Regions from separate parts of the Amycolatopsis sp. NPDC003861 genome, predicted to be linked through region 2. Evidence: predicted binding sites of a transcription regulator. Region 2 holds the regulator's gene; the other holds the start of a gene.
What was found. The regulator HspR, encoded in region 2, represses chaperone genes until heat shock. The targets are predictions, from matches to a motif close to ANNTTGAGTNNNNNNNACTCAANNT.
Positions count from the first base shown of each region.

Region 1: lon (endopeptidase La) is a predicted target of HspR. The motif match lies at 3,884-3,908, and genes of this name have one in related genera.

Region 1 is NZ_JBSGJD010000003.1:37,651-46,802, forward strand. Features, by position in the region: partial or broken gene ACWEVN_RS01560 (AAA family ATPase) at 288-707, shown strand; partial or broken gene ACWEVN_RS01565 (class I SAM-dependent methyltransferase) at 928-1,044, shown strand; gene lon (endopeptidase La) at 1,467-3,869, opposite strand; gene ACWEVN_RS01575 (SAM-dependent methyltransferase) at 3,970-4,824, opposite strand; gene ACWEVN_RS01580 (GNAT family N-acetyltransferase) at 4,896-5,834, opposite strand; gene ACWEVN_RS01585 (putative bifunctional diguanylate cyclase/phosphodiesterase) at 6,072-8,711, shown strand; tRNA gene ACWEVN_RS01590 (tRNA-Thr) at 8,792-8,864, shown strand; tRNA gene ACWEVN_RS01595 (tRNA-Met) at 8,991-9,063, shown strand; gene rpmG (50S ribosomal protein L33) at 9,113-9,152, shown strand, end outside.
Region 2 is NZ_JBSGJD010000004.1:7,216-16,367, forward strand. Features, by position in the region: gene ACWEVN_RS01990 (globin domain-containing protein) at 1-208, shown strand, start outside; gene ACWEVN_RS01995 (lytic polysaccharide monooxygenase) at 415-1,167, shown strand; gene ACWEVN_RS02000 (DUF305 domain-containing protein) at 1,164-1,688, shown strand; gene ACWEVN_RS02005 (heat shock protein transcriptional repressor HspR) at 2,269-2,694, opposite strand; gene dnaJ (molecular chaperone DnaJ) at 2,700-3,869, opposite strand; gene grpE (nucleotide exchange factor GrpE) at 3,900-4,598, opposite strand; gene dnaK (molecular chaperone DnaK) at 4,595-6,466, opposite strand; gene ACWEVN_RS02025 (alpha/beta hydrolase) at 6,697-7,047, opposite strand; partial or broken gene ACWEVN_RS02030 (alpha/beta fold hydrolase) at 7,487-8,140, opposite strand; gene ACWEVN_RS02035 (hypothetical protein) at 8,207-8,440, opposite strand; gene ACWEVN_RS02040 (DUF4097 family beta strand repeat-containing protein) at 8,469-9,152, opposite strand, start outside.

The DNA.
Region 1 (9,152 bases), on a different contig from region 2:
CGACAGCGCCAGAATGGCAGCCATCGGCCACATCTCCCATGCCCACCGGCTCGACGTCATGGCAGCGAGAGCGCAGATGGCGGCTCCGATACCCCCGACGATCACCGATGTCAGAACGAACGCTCTCTGGCCTTTGGTCAGTACTTCTGGACGGCCGTTTCCCCCGTGATTCACGCGCTCAGTCTGCCACCCCACCGGACACCGCACCTACGTCCGAACGGAGTCACCGATCATGACCACGCCCCGGCCGCTGGCCGCCGTGCCGACACGCCCGCCCGCCGCACCCGGTGGACCGACGCGGAGCTGATGCGAGAGGAGTCCCGCCGCCGAAGTGGGCCGTTCCCGGCCTCCTGGCGGAAGGGCTGAACCTGCTGGCCGGTGCGCCGAAGCCGGGCAAGTCGTGGTTTTCGCTCGGCACGGGCGCCGCGATCGCCAACGGAGACCGGTGTTGGGGTCGATCGAGGTGGAGCGCGGCCCGGTCCCGTACTGCGCGCTGGAGGACACCGGCCGGCGGCCGCGCCCCTGCTCGCCCTCGAGACCGCGTGCCCCACCATGACCGCCGGCGGGACGCCGTACTGGTCGGGTGGCCGGAGGAGAACCCGCACGCCTGGCTGGTCATCATCGACACCTTCGAGAAGATGCGCGGCACCGACGCGGCCGGGTCGTCGGCCTACAGCGCCGACTACGCCGCGGCCGGGCGGTTCAAGCAGCTGGCCGACCACTACAGCGTCCCGTTCTTGCTCATCCCCCACGTCCGCAAGCAGTCTGGGACAGCTGCACAAGACGCCCGGCGGCACCTACAGCGCCCGAGGCGCCGGGGACAACGGGGACACCCCCGAGGAGCTGGTCCGGGTACAGTACGCCGAACCCGCGCTCGACACGCGGCCCGGCGACTTCCGGATCACCGCGTGCGACCAGTCGCCGGCCATGGTCGACGCCGTCGGGGCTCGGGCGGGCGGCGAAGTCGAACTCTCCGTCGGGGACATCCAGGAGATGCCGTTCGCCGATCGGTGGTTCGACGTCGTTCTCGCGATGGGCGTGCTCGAGTACACCGATGCCGCCCGGGCTCTGCGCGAAGTCGCCCGGGTGACCCGGCCCGGCGGGCCCTCCTGCCGCATCCTCGGCGCGCTGGAACGCGCCGTCGGCGTCCCGCCGTCGAGACGGCACGGCGCCCGCCGGACCGGGATCGTCGCCCTCACGCCGAGGCGGGTCCGGGAGGTGCTATGGCGGGCCGGCCTGCAGCCCGGCGACGTCATCGCCTACGACGTCACCGCGTCGGTGCCGCCGGTCGATCGGCTGGTCCGGCGGCGGGACCGGTCGTGGCGGGACCGTCCGGAAACGACGGTCCCGCGTGAAGCGAAGCGCTGGCTACCTCGTCGCCGCGCGGAAGGGCGCCGCGTAGGGGAACGGCCGGTTTCCCTTGGGGGAGAGGGAAACCGGCCGTCCGGGGGTGGCGGCGCTCGGGGTTACGCCGCCTGGGAAACCGGCGTCGAAGCCGGGGTCAGGGCGAGGTCGAGGACCTCGCGGACGTTCGCCACCGCGTGCACGTCGAGCTGCGAGAGCACCTCGGCCGGGACGTCGTCCAGGTCCGGCTCGTTGCGCTGGGGGATGATCACCGTCTTCATCCCGGCCCGGTGTGCGGCCAGCAGCTTCTGCTTCACGCCGCCGATCGGCAGGACGCGCCCGGTCAGGGACACCTCGCCGGTCATCGCCACGTCCGCGCGGACCACGCGACCCGAGAGCAGCGAGGCCAGGGCCGTCGTCATCGTGATGCCCGCCGACGGGCCGTCCTTCGGCACCGCGCCCGCCGGGACGTGGACGTGGATGCCGCGGTTGCGGAGGTCGCCCACCGGCAGCTCCAGCTCCGCGCCGTGCGAGCGGAGGTAGGACAGTGCGATCTGCACCGACTCCTTCATCACGTCGCCGAGCTGACCGGTCAGCTGCAGCCCGGACGCGCCGGACTCCTGGTCCGCCAGCGACGCCTCGATGTACAGGACGTCACCGCCGGCGCCGGTCACCGCCAGGCCGGTCGCCACGCCCGGGGTTGCCGTGCGCTGGGTCGACGCCGGGAGCGACGACTCCGGGATGTGCCGCGGGCGGCCCAGGTAGGTCTCCAGGTCGGACGCGTCCAGGGAAACCGGCAGCGCGACCTCGTCCAGGGCCACCTTGGTCGCGATTTTCCGCAGCACCTTGGCGATCGTCCGGTTCGCGTCGCGCACGCCCGCCTCGCGGGTGTACTCGGCGGCGATCCGGCTGAACGCGGCGTCCGTCAGCGTGACGTCCGCGGTGCCCAGGCCGGCCCGCTCCAGCTCGCGCGGGAGCAGGTGGTCGCGGGCGATGGTGACCTTCTCGTGCTCGGTGTAGCCGTCCAGCGTGACGAGCTCCATGCGGTCCAGCAGCGGGCCGGGGATGGTCTCCAGCGCGTTGGCCGTGGCCAGGAACACGACGTCGGACAGGTCCAGCTCGACCTCGAGGTAGTGGTCGCGGAACGTGTGGTTCTGCTCCGGGTCCAGCACTTCGAGCAGGGCCGCGGTCGGGTCGCCGCGGTAGTCGGCGCCGACCTTGTCGATCTCGTCGAGCAGCACGACCGGGTTCATCGAGCCGGCTTCCTTGATGGCGCGGACGATCCGGCCGGGCAGTGCGCCGACGTAGGTGCGGCGGTGGCCGCGGATCTCCGCCTCGTCCCGGATGCCGCCGAGCGCCACGCGGACGAACTTGCGGCCCATGGCCTTCGCCACGGACTCGCCCAGCGACGTCTTGCCGACCCCGGGAGGGCCCGCGAGGGCGAGCACCGCGCCCGAACGACGACCGCCGACCGGGCCGAGACCCGATTCCGCGCGCCGCTTGCGGACGGCCAAGTACTCGATGATGCGTTCCTTGACGTCGTCGAGGCCCGCGTGGTCGGCGTCGAGCACCGCACGCGCGGCCGCGATGTCGTAGACGTCGTCGGTGCGCTCGTTCCAGGGCAGCTCCAGGACGGTGTCCAGCCAGGTGCGGATCCACCCGCCCTCGGGGGACTGCTCGGACGTGCGGTCCAGCTTGTCCACTTCGGCCAGTGCGGCCTTCTTGACGGCGTCGGGCAGCTCGGCACCTTCGACGCGGGCGCGGTAGTCCGTCTCGTCGGCGGTGCCGTCGAGCTCGCCGAGTTCCTTGCGGATCGCTTCGAGCTGGCGGCGCAGCAGGAATTCCTTCTGCTGCTTCTCCATGCCCTCGGCGACGTCCTTGCGGATCGTATCGGTCACCTCGAGCTCGGCCAGGTGCTCCTTGCTCCACTCGAGGGCCTTCTCCAGGCGCGCGGTGACGTCCAAAGTGGACAGCAGCTCGAGCTTCTGCTCGGTGGACAGGTACGGCGCGTTCCCGGACAGGTCGGCGACCGCGGAGGCGTCCTCGACCTGCTGGACGGCGTCGATCAGCTGCCAGCCGCCGCGCTGCTGGAGGATCGAGATGACGACGGCCTTGTACTCGGCCGCGAGCTTGGCGGTCTGGTCGGTCGTGGTCTCGGGGGCGTCCTCGGCGTGCACCCAGCGGGCGGCGCCGGGACCGTCGGCGATCCGGCCGACGACCGCGCGGGCCGTGCCGCGCAGCAGGACGGCGGCCTTGCCGCCGGGCACGCGGCCGATGCGCTCGACCGTCGCGACGGTGCCGAATTCGGCGTATTCGCCGTGGACGCGCGGGACGATGAGGACTTCGGCCTTGGCGGGCGCGGCCGAGCGGATGCCGGGGAAGGACGCCTGGCTCGGCGTCTTGGCCTGGGCGGACTCCACCGCGGCCCGCGTCTCGGTGTCGGTCAGGTCGAGCGGGACGACCATGCCCGGCAGCACGACGTCGTCATCGAGCGGGAGCACGGGCAGGAGGCGGGTGTCGGACATGTGCACTCCTCGGATAGTTGAGTCTGCCTAGCTCAACTCTCCGATGGGTGTGTTTGTTTCCGATGGTGCGTTCGCCCACAGCGATCGCGGAAACCGCAGGTCAGCGGCCTGGCTTCGCCGCCACGGCGCACCAAGCGAAGGGCCGGGCCTCCGCTTCCAGGGCATTGATCTTCCGGTCCGGCCGCCAGTCCGGCAGGTGCACGATGCCCGGCTCCAGCAGCGGCCAGCCGCCGAACAGGGGCTCGATCTCGTCGCGGTTGCGCAACCAGACCGGGTTGCTCGTCTTGCGGTACTGCTCGACGAACCAGCGCAGCCCCTCCAGGTACGGGCCGTCGCCATCGCCTTCGCTCATCTGGGAGATCGCCAGCCAGCTGCCCGGCGCGAGCGCGTCGCGGTACGCCGCCAGGAGCCCCTCCGGGTCGTCGTCCGGGCCGACGAAGTGCAGCACCGCCGCCATGATCAGGCAGACCGGCTGCGAAAAGTCGATCAGCCGGCGCGTCTCTTCGGAGCGCAGGACGGACTTCGCGTTCCGCATGTCGGCCTGGACGATGCCGGCCCAGTCGGTCGCCATGCCCTCTTCGAGGATCAGCGTCGCGTGGGCGACGGCGACCGGCTCGTAATCGACGTACACGACCTTCGCGTCGTGGTCCTCCGGCAGCTCCGCCTCGACGACCTCGTGCACGTTGCCCGCCGTCGGCACGCCCGAGCCGAGGTCGATGAACTGCCGGATGCCGGCCCGCAGCGCCGCCCGGACCGCGCGGTTCATGAACTCGCGGTTCTGCTTCGACCCCGGGCGCACCAGCGGCCACTGCTGCTCCATGCGCCGGCCGAACTCGCGGTCCACGGCCCAGTTCTGGGTACCGCCCAGGTACCAGTCGTAGATCCGGGCCGCGGACGGCTTCTCGGTGTCGACACCCTCGGGCGCTCTCGGCGCGGAATCCCGCTGGTCGGTCACTTCAGGCTCCCCTCGCTGGCGGCGAGGGCAAGCCTATAAGCCCCGGCCGGCCCGGGTAATCCACCAGTAGTTCACCGAACAGCCGGTCGACGCTGCCAGTACGTCCACAGCGGGCGGTAGCCCTGCGCGTACCAGAACGGCGTCGACAGCGGGTTGGCCGCGGCGTGGTGCAGCAGGACGACGTCGGCGCCTTCCTCGTCCAGGACGTGGTGGGCGTGCGTCGCCAGCGCCGTGCCGACGCCGGACGACCGCGCGGCCTCCGCCACGGCCAGGGAGGACAGGTAGCCGACCCGGGACGCGGCGACCCGGCCGCTGATCCAGCCGGTCTCGCCCGGGTGCTGGACGCTCACCATGCCGAGCGGACGGCCGTACAGCTCGGCGATCCACAACGGCGGCTCCGGCCGCTTCAGCTGCTCGGCGAGGTCCTTGGCCAGGATCTCCTCGACTCCCGTACGCCAGTTCACCGTGCCGTACTGGGCGTCGTAGGAGTGCAGCTCCATGCCGAGCGCGACGGCGGTCTCGAGGTCGTCGGGCTCGGCGCGGCGGATCTTGACCCCGGGCGTCCCGAGCGGCGTCGCCGGGACCAGCCGCTGCGAGGGGCGGACCGCGATCACCCGCAGCGGGGCGAACCCGTGGTGCAGCATCTCCCGGGCGCCGGCGGCGTCGCGGCTCGCGCGCGGGACGATCGCCGCCGTCTCGGTGTCGCCGCGCTCGGCGACCGCGCGCAGATGTTCATCCCATCGGGTGAGCAGGGCGTCGAGGACGGCCGCCGGCTGAGGGCCGGCCAGCTGGAGGTCGAGGCGGTGTTCGGTCAGCGCGCGCCAGGGGGCGTTCGGGGCGTCGCGGTCGACCTGGACGCGGGACGCCAGCCCGGACGCGGCGGAGCCGCCCGTCGCCACCTCCAGGACCACCGCGTTTTCCGCTGCTTCGAAGGGGGTCGAGCCGGGGAGGAGGGGATCCACCGCCGCGAGCCGCGCCGCGTGCTCGGTGGCAATCACATCGCTGTGCATGGAGCCATTGAAGCGCTCCCCGGCTTTTGGTGCGTAGGGAACTGGGCAGAGTTCGGACATCCGGCGTTTCACCCTCTGGTCCACGCAGGTCAGCGCGTTCGAGGCATTGTTAACCCTGGGGTGATCTCTTACTGTCTCGAAAGGGACACGGGTACGCCCTACGGGGTACGGTATGGCCCTTGTCCACACCCGAAGTCACGGATCAGCACCGGTGGACAAGCCGGGAGGGAAGGTCGGATGCCGGACACCAACGCCCACGGTGACGCCGTCGCGCAGGCGCAGCCCGGGCCGGGAGCCGCTTCCGGGACACCACCCGTCTCCGCCGAAGCCCGCACCGACGAACGCCGGTTCCGCGTCTACACCTTCGCCGTCCTGAGCCTCGGGCTCGTCGCCGCGTTCGCGGTCGGCTCGTGGCTGCCGTTCGAGTGGAACGACCGGCTGCTGTGGATCGCGCCGGTGCTCGCGGTCGCCTTCCTGCTCGCCGAACAGCTCGGCATCAACGTCGACGTCCGCAGCGGCATCTCCTGGACGATCTCGTTCACCGAGATCCCGCTCGTCATCGGGTTCTTCGTCGCGCCCTTCGAAGTCGTGCTGGCCGCGCACCTCGTCGCCGGCATCGGCACGCTGCTCGCGCGCAAGGTCGCCGGCCGCGTCCTCTACAACGCGGGCGCCTTCCTGCTCGAGATCACCGGCGCCTTCGCGGTCGCCGGGCTGGTCAAGCACGCCGTCGGCACCGGCGACAAGATCCCGTGGGTCGCCGCGCTGGCGGGCACGCTGACCGCGCCGCTGGTGAGCACGCTGCTCGCCCTGGCCGCGGTCCGCGTGCTGCGGCGCCGCATGCGGGTCAGCACCGCCGTCCGGCTCACCGGGCGGATCCTGGTCGTCGGCTTCGTCAACGCGTCCGTCGGCCTCTCCGGCTACCTCGTCATCTCCAGCACGCCCCAGGCGTGGCCGCTGGTGCTCGCCGTCTTCCTCGGCCTGACCGCGCTGTACTGGGCGTACTCCGACCTGCTGCGCGAGCAGCGGGACATGGAGGCGCTCTCCGACGTCAGCCTGATGGTGGCCCGCTCGGGCCAGCAGGCCGCTGCGCGCCCGGCCAGCCGCGCCGACGAGCTCGTCGGCGGCGTCGACGTCCGCGAGTGGGCGACCATCGCCGAGCGCATCAAGGACCAGCTCGCCGCCGGCCGCGTCGTGCTGCGGCTGCGGCTGGAACCGAAGGACACCATGCGGGTCGTGGTCGCGGGCGACGACCTGCCGGCCGCCGACCCCGCCGCCGACGACCCGCTGCTGCGCCTGCCCGGCGCGCACGTCCGGCACTTCCGGATCACCGAGGCCAACCCCGACGTCCGCGCGGCGCTGCTCGACCGCGGCGCGCAGGAGGCACTGGTCGTCCCGCTGCGCAGCGCGAACCGGCTGCTCGGGGTCGTCGAGGCGCACGACCGGCTGTCCCGCTGGCGCGGCTTCGGCAAGTACGACGTCCAGCTGCTCGGCACGATGGCCAGCCACCTCGCGACGTCGCTGGACAACCGGCGCCTGCTGGCGACGCTGCGCCACGACGCCTACCACGACCCGCTCACCGGGCACCTCAACCGGCCGGGCTTCCGGCAGGTGGCCAAGGAACCGTTGCGGGACTTCGCCAACGCCGTGGTGCTGCGGATCGACCTCGACGTCTTCTCCACGGTCAGCGACGCGCTCGGCTACGCCTGGGCCGATCGGATGGTCGTCGCCGCGGGCCGCCGCATCCGCGACGCGCTCGGCCCCGACGTCCCGCTCGCCCGGCTCGAAGGCGCGTCCTTCGCGGCGCTGCTCGTCGGTTGCCCGCCGGAAGACGCCCACCACGCGGCGGAACGGCTGCGCGAAGAGCTGTCGGCGCCGTACCCGGTCGACCGGCTTTCGGTCGAGGCGAACGCGATGATCGGCTACGCGACGACGTCCGCGGAGGAGCCGGGTGACGTCGTCGACATCGAAGGCCTGCTGCAGCGGGCGGACGTGGCGGTCCGCGCGACGAAGGGCGGCGAAGAGGTCCGCGGCTACGTGCCGAGCATGGGCCAGATCTTCCTGCGCCGCTTCCAGATGGTCACGCAGTTCCGGCAGTCCCTCGAGGACGGCCAGGTCAGCGTCCACTACCAGCCGAAGATCACCCTGCCGAACCGGCAGGTGCAGGGCGTCGAGGCGCTGGTCCGCTGGGTGCACCCGGAGTTCGGCCGGCTCGGCCCGGACGAGTTCGTCCCGGCCATCGAGGCGGCCGGCCTGATCGGCGTCCTGACCGGTTTCGTGCTCGGCGAGGCGCTCAAGCGCTGCCGCAAGTGGCTCGACGAGGGCCTGCGGATCTCGGTGGCGGTCAACTTGTCGGTGCGCAACCTGGCCGACGAGGACTTCCCGAACAAGGTCGCCCGCGAGCTGGAGCACCACGGCATCCCGCCCGAGCTGCTGACGTTCGAGCTGACCGAGTCCGGCGTGATGTCCGACCCGCAGAAGGCGCTGCCGATCCTGCGCGAGCTGCACTCGCTGGGCATCACGCTCGCCGTGGACGACTTCGGGACCGGGTACTCGTCGCTGGCGTACCTGCGGCAGCTGCCGGTCGACCAGGTGAAGATCGACAAGAGCTTCGTCCTCGGGATGGGGACCGACCTGGGCGACCTCGCGGTGGTCCGGTCGATCGTCGAGCTGGGGCACTCGCTCGGGCTGACGGTGGTGGCCGAGGGCGTCGAGGAGGACGTGGCGCGCGACCAGCTCGAGGCGATGGGCTGTGACGTCGCCCAGGGCTACCTGATCTCGCGGCCGCTGCCGGAGGACCGCCTGGAGGCATGGCTGCAGGCCCGGACCGCGCGCTCGCCGGGGCGGCACTCGGAGACCGTGCTGACCCTGCTGACCTGAGGTTTTGCGGTTTGGGGACCCCGGTTGCACGGCCGGGTGACGGGGGTTGCTAATCTTTCCAAGTCCTCGCGAGAGGCCAGGCCCCTTTAGCTCAGTCGGCAGAGCGTCTCCATGGTAAGGAGAAGGTCTACGGTTCGATTCCGTAAAGGGGCTCCGCGAGTGGGCGAGCTATGCTCGGGAAAAACCCGAGCCTAGCTCGCTTCGCGGTGTCCTTTGGGGGCCGAGCCCCCAAACCCCCGCCGGGGGCATGCCCCCGCACCCCCGGGGTGGGCACGATAGGGCGGTGTAGCTCAGTTGGCAGAGCAAGCGGCTCATAATCGCTGTGTCGCCGGTTCAAGTCCGGCCACCGCTACGCGGTAACGACGGGGCTGGCCCCCGGACCTGAGAGAGAAGGAAACGCTGTGGCTGCCACCGACGTGCGACCCAAGATCACGCTGGCGT
Region 2 (9,152 bases):
GACGGTTACCCCGGTCACCGAGGAGGGCGCCCTGGCGGGTGGTGACCGCGGCACGCTCGCCCACGCCGTGACGCAGCGTGGCACGTGGCGCAACCACGAGGTGCTCGTGTCCGGTTCGCCGCCGATGATCCAGGCGACCGTGGCGAAGCTGCTGGCCCGGGGGATCGACCTGGAGCGAATATCGTACGACCCCTTCACCCTGGACTGAGCGCCGAAGGGACCTCCGTAGGCGAACGCCTGCAGCAACCGGCCCCGACCTTCGCAGTGGGCCGAGTGGAGCAGCGAAATCGTCGAACGGCGGTAGTTCGTTGACCGTTGTGCCCGAATCGACTTATGGTCTAGACCACATCTTCCCCGGATGTGCTCGTTCGTCCTCCCCTCCGGAACAACGCTGTTCCCCATCGAGGAGCCGAAATGACCTGGAAACGAAAGCTCTTCGCGGCCGCTGCCGGAGCCCTGCTCGCGCCGGTGCTGGTCGTCGTCCTCCCCGCCACCTCCGCGAGCGCCCACGGTTACGTGTCCGACCCGCCCAGCCGGCAGGCCAACTGCGCGGCCGGGAAGGTCCCCAACTGCGGCAGCATCGTCTACGAGCCGCAAAGCGTCGAAGGACCGAAGGGGCTGCGCAGCTGCAACGGCGGCTTGTCGCAGTTCGCCGAGCTGACCGACGAGTCGAAGCCGTGGCCGGCCAAGTCGGTCGGCAGCACGGTGACGTTCAACTGGGTGTTCACCGCCCGGCACTCGACGTCGAGCTACGAATATTACGTCGGTGGCACCCGCGTCGCGGTGTTCAACGGCAACAACCAGCAGCCGCCGCCGACGCTGTCGCACACGGTGAACCTGGCCGGGTATTCGGGCCGGATCAAGGTGCTGGCGATCTGGAACATCGCGGACACGAGCAACGCGTTCTACAGCTGCATCGACCTCCAGGTCGGCGGAGGCGGCACCCCACCGCCGACGACGACCACACCGCCCCCGACCACCACAACCCCGCCCCCCACTACGACGACCACCAAGCCGCCAACGGGCGGAACCTGGTCGGCGGGAACGGCGTACAAGGCGGGCGACGTCGTGACGTACGGCGGCGCAACCTACCGCTGCCTCCAGCCGCACACGGCGATCGCGGGCTGGGAGCCGCCGAACACCCCGGCGCTCTGGCAGCGCCAGTGAGAGTGGTCTTGGCCGTCGTCGCGCTGCTCCTGACCAGCTGCGCGACGACGGCCCCACCCCACCACAACGCGGCCGACGTGATGTTCCTGCAGATGCTGATCCCTCAGAACCAGCAAGGGATAGAGATCGTCCGCCTGGCCGCGGCCCGCCCGGTCCCGGCCGCGTTGAAGGAACTGGCGGCAGCAATCGAGGTGACCCAGCAAACCGAGGTCGACGACATGCGCCGCTGGCTCCGCGAGTGGAACGAGCCGGAGACGGTGGCCCCAGAGGCCCACGCCGCCCACGGCGGGATGAAGATGACATCGCCGGACTTGGTGGGAGCCCTCCGAACGGCGGGAGACGCCGAGTTCACCCGCCGGTTCCTGGACGTCCTGACGGGACAGCAGCAGGCAGCGGTCGAGCTGGCCCAGACGGAGAACGGCCCGAACGGCGGAGCGAACGCCCAGGCACGAGACTTGGCCCGCCGAGTGATCGAGTCCCGGACGGCCGAGGTGAAGCAGCTGCTGAACGTGAAGGCATAGTCCCCGCGGCGCGGCCGCGAGCAGCCGGGAGGGACTGCTCGCGGCCCATCCCGGCCGGGCTTGGCAGCGACGCTGGCCGCCCGCCGGCAGCGGGCCGGCAGCCGCAGGCGGCGGCGTCCATCAGCCGCCGGCAAACTCCGCGCCTGGCACCAGCCAGCCCCTGCGCCGGTGAGCCGAGGGTCATCGCACCACGCTTCCGGCCGTCCGCCATGGGCGGAGCCGAACCCTCCGCGCTCGCCGAACAGCCCCTCGCCGGCGCGGGCGGGGCAACCACGTTCCCGGCCGCCCGCAGAGCCGATCCGTCCACCGGCTGCCGGCGCGCGGATCGCCGACCACCCGGGCCGTGCGGCGGCGAACTACCGCCGTCGGCGAACCGGCCCCTGCGGCCGCGGTTGGCCGGCGAGCGCGGCCGGGCGTTCCTGCGGTTCGGCCGCGCGGGCCTGGCTGAGCAGCCCCGTTTTCCACGCTACCGGCAGGCACCGACAGTTTTCGGTCTCGGAAGATGCCTGAGCCCGAAGTATCTCAAGCGCGCGACAAAGGCCTCCCCGGTTGCCCGGGGAGGCCTTTGTCGCTCTGGGGGTCAGCGGCGCTTGGGGCGCCAGACCACCATTGCCGTCTGCTGGTTGAGGGGGACCAGGTCTCGGCGGTAGGACGCGTGCGCCGCCGCCGTTGCCTGTTCTGCCGCTACGTAGGCTGCGGCCAGTTCCTCCGTCAGCTCGGTTATGCGGGCTCGGAGCGCGTCCACCTGGTTCTCCAGCTCGATGATGCGCTTGATGCCGGCCAGGTTTACGCCGTCCTCCTGCGAGAGGCGTTGGACCTCGCGCAGCAGTGCGATGTCCCGCATCGAGTAGCGGCGGCCGCCGCCGGGGGTGCGGCCGGGGGACACCAGGCCCTGCCGGTCGTACGTGCGCAACGTCTGTGCGTGCATCCCGGCGAGCTGGGCCGCCACCGAGATGACGAACACCGGGGTCTCCTCGTCCCCTTCCTGGGGAATCCCGCCGAACACCACTCTCACCTACCTTGCAGCAGCTCGGTGATCTCGGGCCGGGGGTCGTGCCCGGCCATCGCCTCGGCGTACGCCTGCAGTGCTTCGCGCGCCTTGTCGTCCAGTTTGGCGGGAATCGCCGCCTGGAGGGTGACGAGCAGGTCACCTTGCGAACCGTCGCGCTTGGCGATGCCCTTGCCGCGCACGCGCAGCACTCGCCCGCTCGCCGTGCCCGGCGGCACCTTGAGCGAGACCTTGGCTTCCAGCGTCGGCACCGTGATCGTGGTGCCGAGCGTCAGCTCCGTGAAGTCCACCGGCACGGTGATCGTCAGGTCGAGCCCCTTGCGCCCGAACAGCGCGTGCGGAGCCACGTGCACCCGGACGTACAGATCACCCGCCTGCGCCCCGCCCCGGCCCGGCTCGCCCTGGCCCGCCAGCCGGATGCGCTGGTCGTCGTCGACGCCCGGCGGGATCCGGACGGTCAGCGTGCGTGTCCTCGTGCTGATGCCTTCGCCGCCGCACTCGGGGCAAGGGTCGTCGATGATTGTCCCGCGGCCGCGGCAGTCGCGGCACGGTTCCGAGAACGCGAACGCGCCTTGGCTGCGGCTGACCAGCCCCGACCCGGAACAGGTCGGGCAGGTCCGCGGCGACGTCCCCGGCCGGGCACCGTTGCCGCTGCACGTCGCACAGGTCGCCGGGCTCGACAGCCGCAGCGGCAGGGTCGCGCCCTTGACCGCCTCGACGAAGTCGATCCGGACGTCCGTCTCGACGTCGGCGCCGCGCTGCGGCCGGTTCGCCGTCGCGCCCGCCGACGACCGGCCGCGGCCGAAGATGCCGCCCAGGATGTCGCCGAGCCCGCCGAAACCGCCCTGCTGACCGGCGCCGGCCTGGCCGAAGATGTCGCCCATGTCGAAGCTGCCGCCACCGCCGCCGCCGGGGAAGTTGAAGCCACCCCCGCCGCCGAACAGGCGCCGCGCCTCGTCGTACTCCTTGCGCTTGCTCGCGTCGGACAGCACGCCGTAGGCCTCGGAGACCGCCTTGAACTTCTGCTCCGCCTGCGCGTTGCCGGCGTTCGCGTCCGGGTGGTTCTCCTTGGCCAGCTTCCGGTAGGCCTTCTTGATTTCGTCCGCGGTGGCGTCGGAGGAGACGCCCAGTTCACGGTAGAAGTCCTTACCGATCCATTCCCGTGCACTCATCGGGCGTCTCCTCCTCCCACTTGGTTCCTCTTACTGCTGCTGCTCATCGGCTCCGCCGTCGAGTGGCAGCTCGCCACCGACGGACGGGGCCGCACCGGGCTCGTGGTCGGTCACCCCGACCAGCGCGGCCCGCAGTACGCGGTCCCCGAAGCGGTACCCGCGGCGCATGACCACGGTGACCGTCGGGCCCGCCACGTCGGGCGAGGTGTTGTGCTGCACGGCCTCGTGCACGCTCGGGTCGAAGGGCTCGCCCTCGGCGCCGAACGACTCCAGGCCCGCGCGCTGCAAGCCGCTGATCAGCTTGTCGCCGACCGCCTTGAACGCGCCGGTGAGGTCACCGTGCTGCTCGGCCCGCTCGAGGTCGTCGAGCAGCGGCAGCAGGTCGTTCACCACCGTCGCCTTCGCGCCGATGACGACCGCCTCGCGGTCACGCTCGACGCGCTTGCGGTAATTGGCGTACTCGGCCTGCAGGCGCTGGAGGTCGGCGGTGCGCTCGGCCAGCTCCTTCTCCACGTCGGAGACGACCGACACCGAATCGTCCACAATGGACTCACCCAGCGAGGGGCCCGCGTGCTCCACGGGCGCCTCGTCGGGGTCCGGCGCGGCGTGGGCCGGACCGGGCGGGCGGACCTGCCCGGTCTGGGGGTCCACCCGACGACGGTCCCGCACGACCACCGGCTCCTCGGGGCCTCGGCCCTGGTTCTCGGATTCGTCGTAGCTGTGGGTCACTTCTTCGGGTCCTCTTCGACGATCTCGGCGTCCACCACGTCATCGGCCTTGGCCTGGCCGCCGGCGGCACCGGCGTCCCCGGCCGCCCCCGCACCCGCAGCGCCCTCGGCGCCCGGCTGAGCGGCGTTCGCGTTGGCGTACAGGGCGGTGCCCAGCTCCTGCGAAGCGGCGTTCAGCTTCTCGATCGCCTCGCGGATCTTGGTCGAGTCCGTGCCCTTGAGCGACTCGTTGGCCTCATCGATCGCGGACTTGACCTTGCCCTTGAGGTCCTCGGGCAGCTTGTCGTCGTTGTCCTTGACGAACTTCTCGGTCTGATAGACCAGCGTCTCCGCCTGGTTGCGGGTTTCCGCTTCCTCGCGGCGCTTCTTGTCTTCCTCGGCGTGGGCCTCGGCGTCCTTGACCATGCGCTCGATGTCGTCCTTCGGCAGCGCGGAGCCACCGGTGATCGTCATCGACTGTTCCTTGTTCGTGCCCAGGTCCTTCGCGGTCACGTGCACGATGCCGTTGGCGTCGATGTCGAAGGTGACCTCGATCTGCGGCACGCCACGCGGGGCCGGCGGGAGACCGGTCAGCTCGAACATGCCGAGCTTCTTGTTGTGCGCGGCGATCTCGCGCTCACCCTGGAACACCTGGATCTGCACCGACGGCTGGTTGTCGTCCGCGGTGGAGAAGATCTCCGAGCGCTTGGTCGGGATCGTGGTGTTGCGCTCGATGAGCTTGGTGAAGACGCCGCCCTTGGTCTCGATGCCCAGCGACAGCGGCGTGACGTCCAGCAGCAGGACGTCCTTGACCTCGCCCTTCAGCACACCGGCCTGCAGCGCCGCGCCGACCGCGACGACCTCGTCCGGGTTCACGCCCTTGTTCGGCTCGCGGCCGCCGGTCAGCTCCTTGACCAGCTCGGCGACGGCCGGCATGCGGGTGGAACCACCGACGAGCACGACGTGGTCGATGTCGCCGACGGAGATGCCCGCGTCCCGGATGACGTTGTTGAACGGCGCCTTGGTGCGGTCGAGCAGGTCCGAGGTGATCTTCTGGAACTCGGCGCGCGAGAGCGTCTCGTCGAGGAACAGCGGGTTCTTGTCCGCGTCCACGGTGATGTACGGCAGGTTGATGCTGGCCGAGTTCGAGCTGGACAGCTCGATCTTCGCCTTCTCCGCCGCCTCGCGGATGCGCTGCAGCGCCATCTTGTCCTTGGTCAGGTCGATGCCGTTCGTGGCCTTGAACTTGTCGACCAGCCACTTGACGATGCGCTCGTCCCAGTCGTCACCACCGAGGTGGTTGTCACCAGAGGTGGCGCGGACCTCGACGACGCCCTCGCCGATCTCCAGCAGCGAGACGTCGAAGGTGCCACCACCGAGGTCGAAGACCAGGATGGTCTGCTCCTTCTCGCCTTTGTCCAGGCCGTACGCCAGCGCGGCGGCGGTCGGCTCGTTGACGATGCGGAGCACGTTCAGGCCGGCGATCTGGCCGGCTTCCTTGGTGGCCTGCCGCTGGGCGTCCTCGAAGTACGCCGGGACGGTGATGACCGCGTCGGTGATCGTCTCGCCCAGGTACGCCTCGGCGTCGCGCTTCAGCTTCATCAGCACGCGCGCGCTGATTTCCTGGGAGGTGTAGTTCTTCCCGTCGATCTCGGTCTTCCAGTCGGTGCCGATGTGCCGCTTCACGGACCGGATCGTCCGGTCGACGTTCGTGACGGCCTGGTTCTTCGCCGGCTGGCCGGTCAGCACTTCGCCGTTCTTGGCGAAGGCGACGATCGAAGGGGTGGTCCGGGAGCCTTCCGAGTTGGCGATGACCGTCGGCTCGCCGCCCTCAAGGACGGCGACGACCGAGTTGGTCGTGCCGAGGTCGATGCCGACCGCTCGCGCCATGGTGCTTCCTCCTGTGTACGGCTGCTATGTTCGTGACCTGCAGGTTCGTTCTCGCCTTGAGCGAGGCCCTGGCAAGTTTTATCGGGCCTTCGCGCACCCCGTCAAGCCGGACTTGAGTCGACTGCGCTCAACCTCTGTACCCAGCCTAACGAGGCGGCTCGGGTTCTTGTTCCCGGGTCCGGCGACCGAGTGTGCCCGGATCGGCTGTGACACCGCTCACGGTCGACGGCTCACCGGCACACCGCCCCGCGACCGGGGACGATCCCGTCGACCAGGTACGCCACCTCGGCCGCCCGCGCGCAGGCGGAGTTGAACAGCCCCGTGTGGCCGTCGTCGGTGCGCGTCAGCAGGGCCGCTCCCTCGATGCTCGCCACCAGGCCGCGGGCCCAAGCCAGCGGCGTCGCCGGGTCATGGGCGCCGCCCACGACCAGTATCGGCGGGGCACCGCGTACCGGCTGCGGCTGCGGTGGGTTCTTCGCCGGGACCGGCCAGCCGGTGCACCCGCTGGCGAAGTCCCAGTACTCCGAGTACCGCCAGCTGTGCGGGGCTGCCGCGCGGACCAGGCGGGCCGTCCAGGCCATCTCCGACGGCCCGGTGAATGGCGACGGGAAGTCGTGGCAGCCGATCGCCCGGGTAGGCCGCGTAGCTCTCGGACCCGAACTGGTTCCGCTCGGTCAGCCCGCGCGCGTCCGGGAACTCCCCGCCGGCCGTGGCCAGGTCCTTGCCCAGCGCGGGCCAGTCGTCCCGCAGGTAGAGGTGGCCGTACACGCCCGCCGAGACCTCGTCGGCCGTCGCGGGACGGCCCAGGTCGCTCGACCAGATCCCGCCGCGCGCTGCCCTGGCCACGACGTCGTCGTAGAAGCGGAGGACGTCCTGCCCCTGCAAGGCGCAGCCGGCCGAAGCGCGGCACCAGTCCGCGAACCGGACCAGTGCGTCCTCGATGGCCGCGGCCTCCTCGACGATCGCCTGGGTCATCGGCCGCGCGTGGTCGATCGCGCCGTCGAGCACCATCGCCCGCACCCGGCCGGGGTGCTGCGACGCGTAGACCGCCCCCAGCTCGGTGCCGTAGGAAAGGCCCAGCCACGAGATCTTCGGCTCGCCGAGCGCCGCCCGGATCGCCTCGATGTCCTCGGCCGCGCTTCGGCTGTCCACGTGCGCCAGCAGCGGCCCGGTGCGGGCCAGGCAGTCCGCACCCGCCTTCCGGTTGTGCGCGACCAGCGTCTCGAACCCCGCCCGCGTCGACGGGAACCGGTCCAGCGCCGGGTCGAACAGCGTCGCCGCGTCGCAGGTGACGCGAGGCGTGCCGGACCAGTCGCCGCGCGGGTCGAACCCCACGACGTCGAAGCGCTGCCGCAGCTGCGCGAGCTCCGGCGAGGCCAGCCCGCCGAACTGCGCGAACCCGACGCCGGAGCCCCCTGGCCCGCCCGGGTTCACCAGCAGCGAGCCGATCCGCCGGGACGGATCGCGCGCGGGCAACCTGGCCAGCGCGAGCCGCGCCGACCCCAGCTCCGGCCGCGCGCGGTCGATCGGCACCTCGATCGTCGCGCACTCCGCCGATGGCTCCTGCAGCGTGGCGCAGGCCCGCCACGCCAAGACCGACGCCGAAGCGACGGCCGGCACCCCCGCCATGACCACGACCGCCGCGATGATCGCGGCGACCCGGCGCACGTCCATGATGTGTGTCCTCCCCTGCACGCCGGCCTTCGGCGTGCTTCCTTCCTAACAGCGACCCCCGACAGTTCAGGAGTGGCGGGCCGTCCAGGAGGAGAGGAAGAAATCGGAATTTCCTTGCCGCACAACGACTTCCGCCGGGGTCCCGACCCAGGAAGTCACTCGATAGTGGGAATCCGCGGTGACCGGCACCCCCTGCGCCGGCGTTTCCGGCGGCGCGTCCCGCGTGAAGCCGGCGAACCCGAACATCGCGAGTGCCCCCAGCAGCGCGGCCACCAGCACGCGCCGTTCGATCCTGCCCATCCGGAAATGCCCCCGTAGTAAGGAAAAGTCAGGCCGCGCGGACCGTGACGCTGCCGCTTTCGGTCGTCAGGTCCAGCAGGTGCTGAGCGGCACCGTCGACCTGGACGCCGATGTCGCGGTGCCCGCTGTCGCTGTCCCCCTGGACGCGGTACGGCCCGCCCGGCACCTTCAGGTCGATGCTGCCGCTCTCGGCGTGCACCTTGACGTCGTTCGCCTGCGCCAGCGTGAATTCGACGCTGCCGCTGGACGACGTCGCGTCGACCGGCCCGCGCACGTCGTCGCCGGTGATGCTGCCGGACTCGCTCTGCAACCGGACGGCGCCGACGTCCCGCAGGTCGATCGAACCGCTGTCCATCCGCAGCTTCACCGCACCGGGGACGTCCTCGACGCGCGCGTGCCCGGAATCGACCTGAACGTCCACAGTCGACATCCCGGCGAGGTCCAGCCCGCCGGAGTCGATGTTCCCCGTGACGGGCACCCCCTCGGGCACGACGACCTCGAAGTCGACCGTGCAGTTCGTACCGCACGAACCGAGCACCAGCTGGTCGCCGTCGACGCGGTAGAAGGGCCCGGCCGGCTTGCTGCGCCAGTGGTAACCAACCTCTTCGTGCACCGTGGCCGCCCCCGAGCCGGTGCGGACCTTCACCGATCCCGAGTCGGCCTCCAGCTTCACGCTGCGGATGGTCTGCGAAAGGGTGTCGGTGTTTTCGAA